3 regions of the Streptomyces sp. NPDC099050 genome follow, and region 1 is predicted to be linked to each of the others. Evidence: riboswitches for the same ligand, from Rfam matches in the RefSeq annotation. Region 1 holds a riboswitch; each other region holds the start of a gene.
What was found. Region 1 has a riboswitch for thiamine pyrophosphate ahead of ACIQV3_RS13955 (thiamine ABC transporter substrate binding subunit). Riboswitches for the same ligand answer to the same signal wherever they lie in the genome.
Positions count from the first base shown of each region.

Region 2: linked by a shared signal. The riboswitch ahead of thiO (glycine oxidase ThiO) and the one ahead of ACIQV3_RS13955 (thiamine ABC transporter substrate binding subunit) in region 1 are both predicted to bind thiamine pyrophosphate.
Region 3: linked by a shared signal. The riboswitch ahead of thiC (phosphomethylpyrimidine synthase ThiC) and the one ahead of ACIQV3_RS13955 (thiamine ABC transporter substrate binding subunit) in region 1 are both predicted to bind thiamine pyrophosphate.

Region 1 covers NZ_JBIWAE010000007.1:29,630-33,984, reverse strand. The annotation lists gene frr (ribosome recycling factor) at 1-53, shown strand, start outside; gene ACIQV3_RS13965 (phosphatidate cytidylyltransferase) at 53-1,132, shown strand; gene rlmN (23S rRNA (adenine(2503)-C(2))-methyltransferase RlmN) at 1,226-2,338, shown strand; TPP riboswitch at 2,400-2,508, shown strand; gene ACIQV3_RS13955 (thiamine ABC transporter substrate binding subunit) at 2,593-3,705, shown strand; gene ACIQV3_RS13950 (ABC transporter permease) at 3,765-4,355, shown strand, end outside.
Region 2 covers NZ_JBIWAE010000002.1:234,119-238,473, forward strand. The annotation lists gene ACIQV3_RS04065 (thiazole synthase) at 558-1,352, opposite strand; gene thiS (sulfur carrier protein ThiS) at 1,358-1,558, opposite strand; gene thiO (glycine oxidase ThiO) at 1,555-2,790, opposite strand; TPP riboswitch at 2,788-2,900, opposite strand; gene ACIQV3_RS04080 (NAD(P)/FAD-dependent oxidoreductase) at 3,038-4,282, shown strand.
Region 3 covers NZ_JBIWAE010000005.1:168,469-172,823, forward strand. The annotation lists gene ACIQV3_RS10960 (IclR family transcriptional regulator) at 1-162, shown strand, start outside; gene ACIQV3_RS10965 (SsgA family sporulation/cell division regulator) at 260-709, shown strand; gene ACIQV3_RS10970 (YibE/F family protein) at 936-2,351, opposite strand; TPP riboswitch at 2,424-2,568, shown strand; gene thiC (phosphomethylpyrimidine synthase ThiC) at 2,563-4,350, shown strand.

The sequences.
Region 1 (4,355 bases):
CGCAGGTGGACGAGCTGCTCAAGCACAAGGAAGCCGAGCTCCTCGAAGTCTGATGAACGACACTTCCTGGCAGCCGGAGCCGGTTCCGGCGGGTCCTGCCTACGATGCGCTGGTGGGCCCGCACACTCGGCCCATGCCCATCGTGCCCGATGCCGCCGGCCGTGACTTCGACGACCGGGAAGCACGCGATCGGGGGGCCGCCGCTGACGGCGGCCCCCTCTTCCGCGCCGATACACCGCCGCAGGAGCCCATGCCCAGCCCCCCGCCGACCCCGCCTTCGCCGGCACCGCAGGACGCCTCGCCCCCGCCTCAGAAGAAGCGGGCCGGGCGGGACCTGCGGGCGGCCATAGGGGTCGGAGTGGGCCTCGGCGCGGTGATCTTCGCCTCGCTGCTCATCGTCAAGGCGGTCTTCGTCGGCGTCGTCGTCGTGGCGGTCGTCGTCGGCCTGTGGGAGCTCACCTCCCGGCTGCGGGAGAAGAAGGGCATCAAGGCCCCGCTGGTCCCGCTCGCCATCGGCGGCGCGGCCATGGTCATCGCCGGATTCGTCCGCGGGGCCGAGGGTGCCTGGGTGGCCATGGCGCTGACGGTGCTGGCGGTGCTCGTCTGGCGGATGACCGAGCCGCCCGAGGACTACCTCCGGGACGTCACGGCGGGCGCCTTCGCGGCGTTCTACGTGCCTTTCCTGGCCACCTTCGTCGCGATGCTACTCAGGGCCGACGACGGGCCGCAGCGGGTGATCACCTTCCTGCTCCTGACCGTGGTCAGCGACACCGGGGCCTACGCGGTGGGGTGGCGCTTCGGCAAGACCAAGCTCGCCCCGCGCATCAGCCCGGGAAAGACCCGCGAGGGGCTCTTCGGCGCGGTGGCCTTCGCGATGGGCGCCGGCGCGCTGTGCATGGAGTTCCTGATCGACGGGGGCGTCTGGTGGCAGGGCCTGGTGCTCGGCTTCGCCGTCGCCGTCAGCGCCACGCTCGGTGACCTCGGGGAATCCATGATCAAGCGGGATCTCGGGATCAAGGACATGGGCACGCTGCTGCCGGGCCACGGCGGCATCATGGACCGGCTGGACTCCCTGCTCCCGACGGCCCCGGTGGTCTGGCTGCTGCTGGCGCTGTTCGTCGGCACCGGCTGACCTGCGAAAAGGCGCCCGTACAGGCGGGGCGGTTACTCTTGAAAGGCGCGCTGCTTCTGCGGCGCGCCTTTCGTCTTACAAGGAGTACCTGCCATGGCCCGCCCTGTCCCGGGAGAGCTCACTTTCGTCGCCCCTCGTGGAGCGAAGAAGCCGCCCCGGCACCTCGCCGACCTCACGCCCGAGGAGCGCCGGGAGGCCGTCGCCGCGATCGGTGAGAAGCCGTTCCGGGCCAAGCAGCTCTCCCAGCACTACTTCGCCCGGTACGCGCACGACCCGGCCGAGTGGACCGACATCCCCGCCGCGTCCCGCGAGAAGCTCCAGCAGGAGCTGCTGCCGGACCTGATGAACGTCCTGCGGCACATCTCGTGCGACGACGACACCACCCGCAAGACCCTGTGGAAGCTGCACGACGGCACGCTCGTCGAGTCGGTGCTGATGCGTTACCCGGACCGGGTCACCATGTGCATCTCCTCGCAGGCCGGCTGCGGCATGAACTGCCCGTTCTGCGCCACCGGCCAGGCCGGTCTGGACCGCAACCTGTCGACGGCCGAGATCGTCCACCAGATCGTCGACGGCATGCGCGCCCTGCGCGACGGCGAGGTCCCCGGCGGGCCCGCCCGGCTGTCGAACATCGTCTTCATGGGCATGGGCGAGCCGCTCGCCAACTACAACCGCGTCGTCGGCGCCATCCGCCGCCTGACCGACCCGGAGCCCGACGGCCTGGGCCTGTCGCAGCGCGGCATCACGGTCTCCACCGTGGGCCTGGTCCCGGCGATGCTGCGCTTCTCCGACGAGGGCTTCAAGTGCCGCCTCGCCGTCTCCCTGCACGCCCCGGACGACGAGCTGCGCGACACCCTGGTCCCCGTGAACACCCGCTGGAACGTCCGCGAGGTGCTCGGCGCGGCCTGGGAGTACGCGGAGAAGTCCGGCCGCCGGATCTCCATCGAGTACGCCCTGATCCGCGACATCAACGACCAGGCCTGGCGCGGTGACCTGCTCGGCAGGCTGCTCAAGGGCAAGCGCGTGCACGTCAACCTGATCCCGCTGAACCCGACGCCGGGCTCGAAGTGGACCGCCTCGCGGCCCGAGGACGAGAAGGCCTTCGTCGAGGCCATCGCCCGCCACGGAGTGCCGGTGACCGTACGCGACACCCGTGGCCAGGAGATCGACGGCGCGTGCGGCCAGCTCGCCGCCTCGGAGCGCTGATTTCCGCCAATTGAGGTGGGCATTCGGCCGCGGGGTACCCTGTGGCCGAACAACCAATTTCATATTCCGACAGGGGAGCGCCACAGCGCTGAGAGTGCGGTAACCGTCACCGCAGACCCTCTGAACCTCGCCCCGGTCATTCGGGGTAGGAAGTTCGGTCATCACTCAAGCTGTTGCGCCCTGCCCGGCGTCCGCTCCACAGAGCGCCGGGCAGGGCCGCGTCTTCTCCTGGACATCCCAGGAGGAATGCACCAATGAGCACCACCAAGAAGATGGCGGGCGTCGCGCTCGCGGCCGCGCTCGGCGTCACCACGCTCAGCGCCTGCGGCGGCGACGCCAAGGACAAGTCCGCCGGGGCGTCCGACGCCCCGGCGTCCAAGTCCAGTACCGTCAAGACGATCACCCTCGTCTCGCACGACTCCTTCAACGTGACCGACACGGTCCTCAAGGAGTTCGAGCAGCAGAGCGGCTACACCGTCAAGGTCCTGAAGTCCGGCGACGCGGGCGCGGCACTGAACCAGGAGATCCTCACCAAGGGTTCCCCGCGCGGCGACGTCTTCTTCGGCGTGGACAACACGCTGCTGTCCCGGGCCCTCGACAACGGCATCTTCACGCCGTACGAGGCCAAGGGGCTGGCCGGCGTGAAGCCCGAGTTCGTGCTCGACAAGGAGCACCGGGTCACCCCGGTCGACTCCGGCGACATCTGCGTGAACTACGACAAGGCCTACTTCGCCGACAAGAAGCTCGCCCCGCCGCAGACGCTGGACGACCTGATCAAGCCGGAGTACAAGAACCTGCTGGTCACCGAGAACGCCACGACCTCCTCGCCCGGCCTCGGCTTCCTGCTCGCCTCCGTCGGCAAGTACGGCGACGAGGGCTGGAAGGACTACTGGAGCAAGCTGAAGGCCAACGGCGTCGAGGTCGTCGACGGCTGGGAGCAGGCCTACAACGAGCGCTTCTCCGGCTCGGCGGGCGGCAAGAAGGCCAAGGGCGACCGCCCGCTGGTCGTCTCCTACGCCTCCAGCCCGCCGGTCGAGGTCCTCTACGGCGAGCCGCAGCCGGCCGAGGCCCCGACGGGCGTCTCGACGGGCACGTGCTTCCGGCAGACCGAGTTCGCCGGTCTGCTCAAGGGCGCGAAGAACGAGGAGGGTGGCAAGGCGCTCCTGGACTTCCTGATCTCCAAGAAGTTCCAGGAGGACATGCCGCTCCAGATGTTCGTGAACCCGGTGACCAAGGACGCGGTGCTGCCCGAGCTGTTCACCAAGCACGGCGTGGTCATCGAGAAGCCCGAGACGGTCGCCCCGGAGGCCATCGCCAAGAACCGCGACCAGTGGGTCAAGGCGTGGACCACGCTCGTCGTGAAGTAGGACGGCCCCGTTCCGTACCGAAGGAGAGCGGGCGGGCCACGGCCGTCAGGCTCGGCCTGATGGCCGTGCCGCTCGTCTTCTTCGGGCTGTTCTTCGCGTACCCCGTGGCCGCGATCGTCGGGCGCGGGCTCAAGACCGACGCGGGCTGGCAGTTCGGCCGGATCGGCGAGGTGCTGGCCCGGCCCGACATCGGCGACGTGCTCTGGTTCACCACCTGGCAGGCGCTCGCGTCCACGGCGCTCACGCTCCTGATCGCGCTCCCCGGCGCGTACGTCTTCGCGCGCTTCGAGTTCCCCGGCAAACAACTGCTGCGGGCGCTCGTGACGGTGCCGTTCGTCCTGCCGACGGTCGTGGTCGGCACCGCCTTCCTCGCGCTCGTGGGGCGGAACGGTCTGCTGGACGAGGTGTGGGGGATCCGCCTCGACACGACCGTCTGGGCGATCCTGCTCGCGCACGTCTTCTTCAACTACGCCGTGGTCATCCGCACGGTCGGCGGACTGTGGGCCCAGCTGGATCCGCGTCAGGAGGAGGCCGCCCGGGTGCTCGGCGCCGGGCGGTTCGCCGCCTGGCGGCGCGTGACGCTGCCCGCGCTGGGCCCGGCCGTCGCCGCCGCCTCGCTGATGGTGTTCCTGTTCACGTTCTCCTCCTTC
Region 2 (4,355 bases), on a different contig from region 1:
TCCTCACCGTGCGGTGAGGGCGGGTTTCAAGGCATCAGCCCCAGACGGGCTGGGGACGCCATGGGCGGGAACCGTGTAGCGATCTGATGCGCGCGTCCTTTGCCTGCGGCTTGTGGTCGTCTCACCGGCCCGGATTCTCGACATGGAAGGGCCCAGCTCGGGGCTGCTGTCCCTGCCGGAGCTGGGTTGCGCTTCGCTGATCGGGCAGTCCATGTCTCTCTGACCCGCCCGTTCTTTTGGGGTTTTCCGGCTGCCTTCGTTTTTCCGTGGCGGGTCGGTCTGTCAAGGGCGGCCGAAGGCCGTCGCGGAGCGACGCGAACGTAGTGAGCGCCCTTGACAGGGCGGCCCGACGCGGAAGGACGATGAGGCTGACGGGAAACCCCAAACCTCTCGACGCTTCCGGCTGGCCCGGATTCCGTCTTCTCCCCGGTCCCGCCGCGCTGGGCGGGCCGGTTCCGCCCCGGCACCGAGGGGGGGCGGGTGGGCAGCCACCGGGTCGGGGTGGTGCGCGAGGGGGCGAGGACCCCGCCCCCGCAGGGCCCCGTACCGCCTTCCCCTCAGAACGCCGGGCGTTCCGGGTCCAGGGCGGCTCGGCCTTCCCGCGGGGAGGAGGCTTCCGCGAAGCGGCGTTGGGGGATGCGGCCCGCGCGGTGGGCCAGGCGGCCCGCCGATACCGCGTCCCGCATGGCCGCGGCCATCAGGACGGGGAGCTGCGCCCGGGTCACCGCCGAGGCGAGCATGACCGCCGCGCAGCCCAGTTCCATGGCCAGGGCCACGTCCGAGGCCGTTCCGGCGCCCGCGTCCAGGATGACCGGGACCCCGGCCCGCTCGGTGATCAGCTCGAAGTTGTGCGGGTTGCGGATGCCCATGCCGGACCCGATCGGGGATCCGAGCGGCATGATCGCCGCGCAGCCCACGTCCTCCAGTTTGCGGGCGAGGACCGGGTCGTCGTTCGTGTAGGGGAGGACCGTGAAGCCCTCGTCGACCAGGGTCTCGGCGGCGTCGAGCAGTTCGATGCCGTCCGGCAGGAGGGTGCGCTCGTCCGCGACGACCTCCAGTTTGATCCAGTCCGTGCCGAGGGCCTCCCGGGCCAGCCGGGCCGTCAGTACGGCCTCGCCCGCCGTGAAGCAGCCCGCGGTGTTGGGGAGGACGGCGATGCCCAGGCGGTTCAGGACGGACAGGACCGAGCCCTGGACCGTCGGGTCGAGGCGCCGCATCGCGACCGTGGTGAGTTCGGTGCCGGACGCGACCAGCGCCCGTTCCAGGATGTCCAGGCTCGGGGCTCCGCCGGTGCCCATGATCAGGCGCGAGGAGAAGGTCCGGCCGCCCAGGGTGAACAGGTCGTCCGCCATGGTGCTCAGCCCCCCTGGACCGCGGTGAGGACCTCGACGCGGTCGCCGTCGGTCACGGAGGTGTAAGGCCACTGGCCGCGCGGCACCACGGTCTCGTTGAGGGCGGCCGCGACCCCCTTGGTGGCCTCGGTGAGGGTGGCGACCACGGCGGCGAGCATGGTCCCGTCCGCGATCTCGTGCGGCTCGCCGTTGACGGAAATGGTCATGCGAACGACTCCTGTCGCGTGAGGGTGGACGTGCCGGGGGAGGCGGCAGTGGAGGCGGCAGTGGAGGTGGCGGCGAAGCGGCGCGGGGTGAAGGGGCGGGCGATCTCCGGGAGTTCGCCGGTGGTCAGCAGGTCCGCCATCACGTCCCCGGTCAGCGGGGTCAGCAGGACGCCGTTGCGGTAGTGCCCGGTGGCCAGGTGCAGCCCCGGGAGTTCGGTCGGGCCGAGGAGGGGGGCGTTGTCCGGCGAACCGGGCCGCAGTCCGGCCCGGGTCTCCACCAGGGGGAGTTCGGTGATCCCGGGTACCAGTTCGTGGGCGTCGCGCAGGAGTTCGTAGACCCCGCCCGCGGTGACCGTGGTGTCCCAGCCGAGTTCCTCGCTGGTGGCGCCGAGGACGAGTTCGCCGTTCTCGCGGGGGACGAGGTACACGTGGCTGCCGCGCACCACGGCCCGTACGGTCCGCGACAGGAACGGCGCGTAGGACGGTGGCACCGCGAGGCGCAGCACCTGACCCTTCACCGGCCGTACGGGGGCCACGGCCTCGGGCGGTACGCCGTCCAGCCGGCCGCTGAGCGAGCCCGCGGCCAGCACCACCTGGTCGGCGCGCAGCTCCGTACCGTCCGCGTCGTCGAGGACCGCGCCGCAGGCCCGGTCGGCGGCGGTCAGCAGCCGGGCCGCTCCGGCGCGGTGCAGGGAGACGCCGGCCCGTTCGCAGGCGGCCAGCAGGGCGGCCGCGAGGCGGCGGGGATCGACCTGGTGGTCGCCGTCCACGCGCAGGCCGCCGCGCACGCCCGGAGCCAGCATCGGCTCCAGGCGGCGGCACTCGCGGCCGGTCAGCCACTCGGACTCCAGGCCGCAGCGGCGCTGGAGGGCGTGCAGCTCGCGCAGGTGCAGCCGGTCGTCGGCGTCGAGGGCGACGGCGAGGGTGCCGCAGGCGCGGTAGCCGATGTCCATCCCGCCGCTGGCTTCGGCGAGCTCGGCCGCGAAATGGGGGTAGCGGGCGGCGGAGGCGAGGTTGAGCCCGAGCAGGGTCTCCTCGCCGTAGTGCAGCTCGGTGACGGCGGCCAGCATGCCGGCCGCGACCTGGGCGGCGCCGCCGCCGGGGGCCGGATCGGCCAGTGCGGTGCGCAGCCCGCGCCGGGCCGCCCGCCAGGCGGTGACCAGACCGATGATGCCGCCCCCGATGACGAGGACGTCGTGGCCGGGACTCCGGCCGTTCCTGGATGAATGCATGGGCGTCCAGCCCCTCCCTTCGCCGGCATGACCCGGATCAGGTTCGTACGGTCGGAGGCCGGCCAGCCTCCCTCTCAGCCCGGTACGCCCGGACTCCCGCGATAGGTTCCGTGCCAGAGTAACGGTGAGGCCGACGGCCGGTAAGGCTGCCTCCCCGGAGGCGGTCCCCGCCCGAACCCCGCCCGGTCCCCGGGTAGGTTCCCGCCCGCTATTCCTGACGGATCGTCAGTTGATTAGGCTGGGCCGCGTGAGCGAGCAGACGCAACAGCAGACGCAGCAGGCGCAAGACACTCGGCGCGGCGTGGTGATCGTCGGTGCCGGGATGGCCGGGGTCCAGACCGCGGTCGCCCTCCGGGAACAGGGCTGGGCCGGCCCCGTCACCCTGCTGGGAGCCGAACCCCACCAGCCCTACGACCGGCCCCCGCTGTCCAAGGCGGTGCTCCTCGGCAAGGCGGAGGACTCGGCCTTCGACGTCGACTTCGAGGAGCTCGGCATCGAGCTCCGCCTGGGGGTCGAGGTCACCGGGCTGCGGGCCGCCGACCAGGAAGTGGACACCGGGGCCGGCCCGGTCCCGTACGAGGTCCTCGTGCTGGCGACCGGCGCCCTCCCGCTGACCCTGCCCGGCGCGGAGGGCGTCCCGGGGGTGCACTTGCTGCGCACCCTGGACGACGCGGCCCGGCTGCGGCCCGTACTGGCGGCCGGCGCGGCGGTGGTGGTGGTCGGGGCCGGGTGGATCGGGGCGGAGTTCGCCACCGCCGCCCGCGAGGCGGGCTGCGCGGTGACGGTGGTCGAGGCGGCCGACCGGGTCCTGGCGGGCGCGCTGCCCGCGGAGGTCGCCGAGCCGATGGGGCGCTGGTACGCCCAGGCGGGCGCCGAGCTGCTGACGGGCGCGCGGGTGGCCTCCGTGGAGCCGGGCCGGGTCCTGCTGGCCGACGGGCGGGCGCTGCCGGCCGGGGCGGTGGTGGTGGGCATCGGCGCCCGGCCGGCCACCGGATGGCTGGCGGGGTCCGGCGTGGAGCTCGGCCCGGACGGGGCGGTGGTCGCCGACGAGCGGCTGCGCACCTCGGTGCCCGGGGTGTACGCGGTGGGAGACTGCGCCTCGTTCCCGTCGGGGCGCTACGGGTCGCGGCTGCTGGTGCACCACTGGGACAACGCGCTCCAGGGGCCCCGGGTGGTCGCGGCGGACATCCTCGCCGGTGGCTCCGGGGAGCAGGTCTACGACCCGGTCCCGTACTTCTGGTCGGAGCAGTTCGGCCGCTTCGTGCAGTACGCGGGGCACCACGGCTCCGCGGACGCGATGGTGTGGCGCGGCGACCCGGCGGACGACACCTGGTCGGTGTGCTGGCTGCGGGAGGGCCGGCTGGCCGCGGTCCTCGCGGTGGGCCGCCCGCGCGACCTGGCGCAGGGCCGGCGCCTCATCGAGTCGGGCGCGCTGCTGAACCCGGCGAAGGTCGCGGACCCGGGGACCGCCCTGAAGTCGACGTCGACCTGACCCGCCGAGGCCGGGCCGGGCCCGCCCAGGCCGATTCCCGGCCCGCTCGGGCCGTCTCCGGCCCCGCTCGGCG
Region 3 (4,355 bases), on a different contig from region 1:
ACGGTGTGCGCGGCCATCCCGATCACGGCCGGCGACACCGCCGCGACCATGGCGATTTCTCTCCCTCTCCACCAGGAAAACCGATTGCTGTATGCGGTCGATCGGCTACGGAGTGAAGTAGGCGCGCTGTTGAGCACCCTCTCGTTCTCTATCAGTATCTGAAAACTCACTCCTTGTGATCTGCAAGCGCTTCCACCACTCTTGTCAAGAGGGCCTTGGGGGATCATTCCTGGCCACTTCCACTACAGCGGGGTAGGCAATGCGCGAGTCGGTACAGGCAGAGGTCATGATGAGCTTCCTCGTTTCCGAGGAGCTCTCGTTCCGGATTCCGGTGGAACTCCGGTACGACGCTCGTGACCCCTACGCGGTCCGCCTGACCTTCCACCTTCCCGGAGATGCGCCCGTCACCTGGGCGTTCGGCCGGGAGCTCCTTCTGGACGGCATCAACAAGCCGTGCGGTGACGGCGATGTCCACATCGCCCCGACCGATCCGGAGGAACTGTCCGATGTCCACATCCGGCTGCAGGTAGGCGCAGACCGGGCTCTCTTCCGTGCGAGCGCGGCGCCACTCGTGGCGTTCCTCGACCGCACCGACCGGATCGTCCCGCTCGGCCAGGAGCGCAACCTCGGGGACTTCGAGGAGAACCTCGACGAGGCGCTCGACAAGATCCTGGCGGAGTCGCAGCAGAACGAGCAGAACGCGGGCTGACCGCAGCCCGGCCGGACGCCTGCTGACCAGGGCGCGTCGGCACGCAGCGCGGCACGATCCGCATCAGCGAACCGCCTGCACCACCTGCACCACCTGTATCACCTGCATCACTACTCACCCATACGCACCACGGCTCAGCGTGCCGACGCGCTGAGCGCTCCACCCTGCCGTTCCTCACGACCGGCCGTGTGCGCGAACTGACCAGCCGCGCCCGCCGGTCCGCCATTCAGCGCTTGCGTCGCCGGCCCCGGCCGCCGCGGAGCGGCCCCGAGGCTGCTGCGGCCGCCGGGGATTCCGCGCGGTCGGCGGACACCACCAGCGCGGCCAGCGCCGTGGTCACGGGTACCGAGGCGACCAGTCCGATCGAGCCCACGAGGGTGCGTACGATCTCCTCCGCCACCAGCTCGCTGTTGGCCACCGCACCCATGCTGCTGTTCGCGATCGAGAACAGTAGGAGCAGGGGCAACGCCGCGCCCGCGTAAGCCAGTACCAGGGTGTTCACCACCGAGGCGATGTGGTCGCGTCCGATGCGGATGCCCGCCCGGTAGAGCCCGCGCGGGCCCATCGACGGGTCTGCCTGGTGGAGTTCCCAGACCGCCGAGGTCTGAGTGACGGTCACGTCGTCGAGTACGCCGAGCGATCCGATGATGACACCCGCAAGCAGCAAACCGCTCATGTCGATGTTCGGGTAGAGCCCGTGGATCAGCCCGGTGTTGTCGTCCGTGTTGCCGCTGAGGAACGCCCAGTCGATGAACAGGGAACCCAACAGGCCGATCAGCAGCAGCGAGATGATGGTGCCGAGGACCGCGACCGAGGTGCGGGCCGTCAACCCGTGGCACATGTAGAGGGCGATCAGCATGATCGCGCTGGCTCCGACCACGGCCACGACCAGCGGATTCGATCCCTGCAGGATCGCCGGGAGGATGAACAGGGTCAGCACCGCGAAGCTGACGACGAGGGCGATGAGCGCGAACAGCCCGCGCATCCGCCCGACGAGGACGACCGCGAGGGCGAAGATGCCGGCGAGCAGGGCCATCGGCAGCTTGCGGTTCACGTCGATCACGGAGTACTGGAGATCCCGGGGCGCGTCCGGGGCGTAGGCGACCACCACGTCCTGGCCGTCCGTCAACTGTCGTGGCGCGCCGGGCTGGAGGATCTCGAAGAACTCGCGGCCCTTGTCGGGGCCGCTGCCGACCCTGATGGTGGCCTTCTTGCAGTCGCCGGTCTGCGAGGCGAGGGCCTCGCGCCCCTCGGGGGTGGAGGTGTCGCCGGTGGCGGGCACCTGGGCGGCGTTCACGGATTTGCAGTCGACCTGCTGGAGCGCGACGACCGTTCCCTGCTGGGTCTGCCGGTCGAAGCCCACTCCGGTGCGCGCGTGGTCCGGCGCGCCACCGGGCCAGAGCACCACCATGCCGATCACGACGGCGGCGGCGAAGGGGATAAGGACGGCCGCGATCACCTTGCGCAGGTGCTTCGAGACGGGGGCCGCCGGGCCGTGGCTGTGCGTGTGGCCGTGGGAGTGTCCGGGAGCGCGGTCGGGCGAGTGGCCGGGGTCGGCGTGCGCGTGGCCCGCGTGGCCGGTGTGGTCGGCGTGACCGGCGGGATCCGTGGGGTCAGTGGGGGGCTGCGGCGAGGACGTCACTGGCTGATCATCGCAACAGATGAGGGGGCCCACTGTTCAGCACGCCACACATGACGCTAGCGTGGGGGCTACTTTGCACAACGCGGGAGCTCGGAGCACCGGGCTGAGAGGGCGCTGATCACCGTTCGCATTCGAATATGCGTACGGGAGGAGGCTGCGTCGACCGCCGAACCTGTTACCGGGTAATGCCGGCGTAGGGAGATTAGGTCTCATGACCATTCAGGACGCACGCACGCCTGCCGTCAGCCAGGACGCCGACGGCCAGACCGAGCGCCAGCCCGGCTGGCACAAGGGGTACGTGGCGGGCTCCCGCCCCGACCTCCGGGTGCCGGTTCGTCAGGTCCACCTCACCAACGGCAAGGACGTGACGCTCTACGACACGTCCGGTCCGTACACCGACCCGCAGATCGAGACCGACGTGCGCCGGGGCCTGCCGCCGCTGCGCGAGAACTGGATCATCAGTCGCGGTGACACCGAGGAGTACGCGGGCCGCCCCGTGCGCCCCGAGGACGACGGCATCAAGCACACCTCTCCGCGCGGTGGCCTCAAGAACCTCGACGCGGTCTTCCCTGGCCGTCCGCGCCAGCCCCGCCGCGGCCGTGGCGGCGCCGCGGTCACGCAGCTCGCGTACGCCCGCCGGGGCGAGATCACCCCGGAGATGGAGTACGTCGCGATCCGCGAGAACGTCTCCCCCGAGGTCGTCCGCGAGGAGATCGCCGCAGGTCGCGCGGTCATGCCGGTCAACGTGAACCACCCCGAGATCGAGCCGATGATCATCGGCAAGCGGTTCCTGGTGAAGGTCAACGCCAACATCGGCAACTCCGCGGTCACCTCCTCGATCGAGGAGGAGGTGGACAAGATGACCTGGGCGACCAAGTGGGGCGCCGACACGGTCATGGACCTCTCCACCGGCCGCAACATCCACACCACCCGCGAATGGGTGCTGCGCAACTCCCCCGTGCCGATCGGCACCGTGCCGCTGTACCAGGCGCTGGAGAAGGTCGACGGCCGCGCCGAGGACCTGACCTGGGAGATCTACAAGGACACGATCATCGAGCAGGCCGAGCAGGGCGTCGACTACATGACGGTCCACGCCGGCGTGCTGCTGTCGTACGTGCCGCTGACCGCCCGCCGCAAGACCGGCATCGTCTCGCGCGGTGGCTCGATCATGGCCGCCTGGTGCCTGGCGCACCACAAGGAGAACTTCCTCTACACGAACTTCGAGGAGCTCTGCGAGATCCTCGCCGCGTACGACGTGACGTACTCGCTGGGTGACGGCCTGCGCCCCGGTTCGATCGCGGACGCGAACGACGCCGCGCAGTTCGCGGAGCTGAAGACGCTGGGCGAGCTGAACACGATCGCCAAGCGCCACAACGTGCAGACGATGATCGAGGGCCCCGGGCACGTCCCGATGCACAAGATCAAGGAGAACATCGACCTCCAGCAGGAGATCTGTGAGGAGGCGCCGTTCTACACGCTCGGCCCGCTGACCACCGACGTCGCGCCCGCGTACGACCACATCACCTCGGGCATCGGTGCCGCGATGATCGCCTGGTGGGGCACCGCGATGCTCTGCTACGTCACCCCCAAGGAGCACCTGGGCCTGCCGAACCGCGACGACGTGAAGACCGGTGTCATCACGTACAAGATCGCGGCCCACGCGGCGGACCTGGCCAAGGGCCACCCGGGTGCCCAGGAGTGGGACGACGCCCTGTCGGACGCGCGCTTCGAGTTCCGCTGGGAGGACCAGTTCAACCTGGCCCTCGACCCGGACACGGCCCGTGAGTTCCACGACGAGACCCTCCCGGCCGAGCCGGCCAAGACCGCGCACTTCTGCTCCATGTGCGGTCCGAAGTTCTGCTCGATGAAGATCTCCCAGGACATCCGCCGCCAGCACGGTGGCGACCTGGGTGCCGAGGAGATCGAGGCGGGCATGGCGGAGAAGTCCGCCGAGTTCGCCGCCGCGGGCAACCGCGTGTACCTGCCGCTGGCGGACTGACCCCC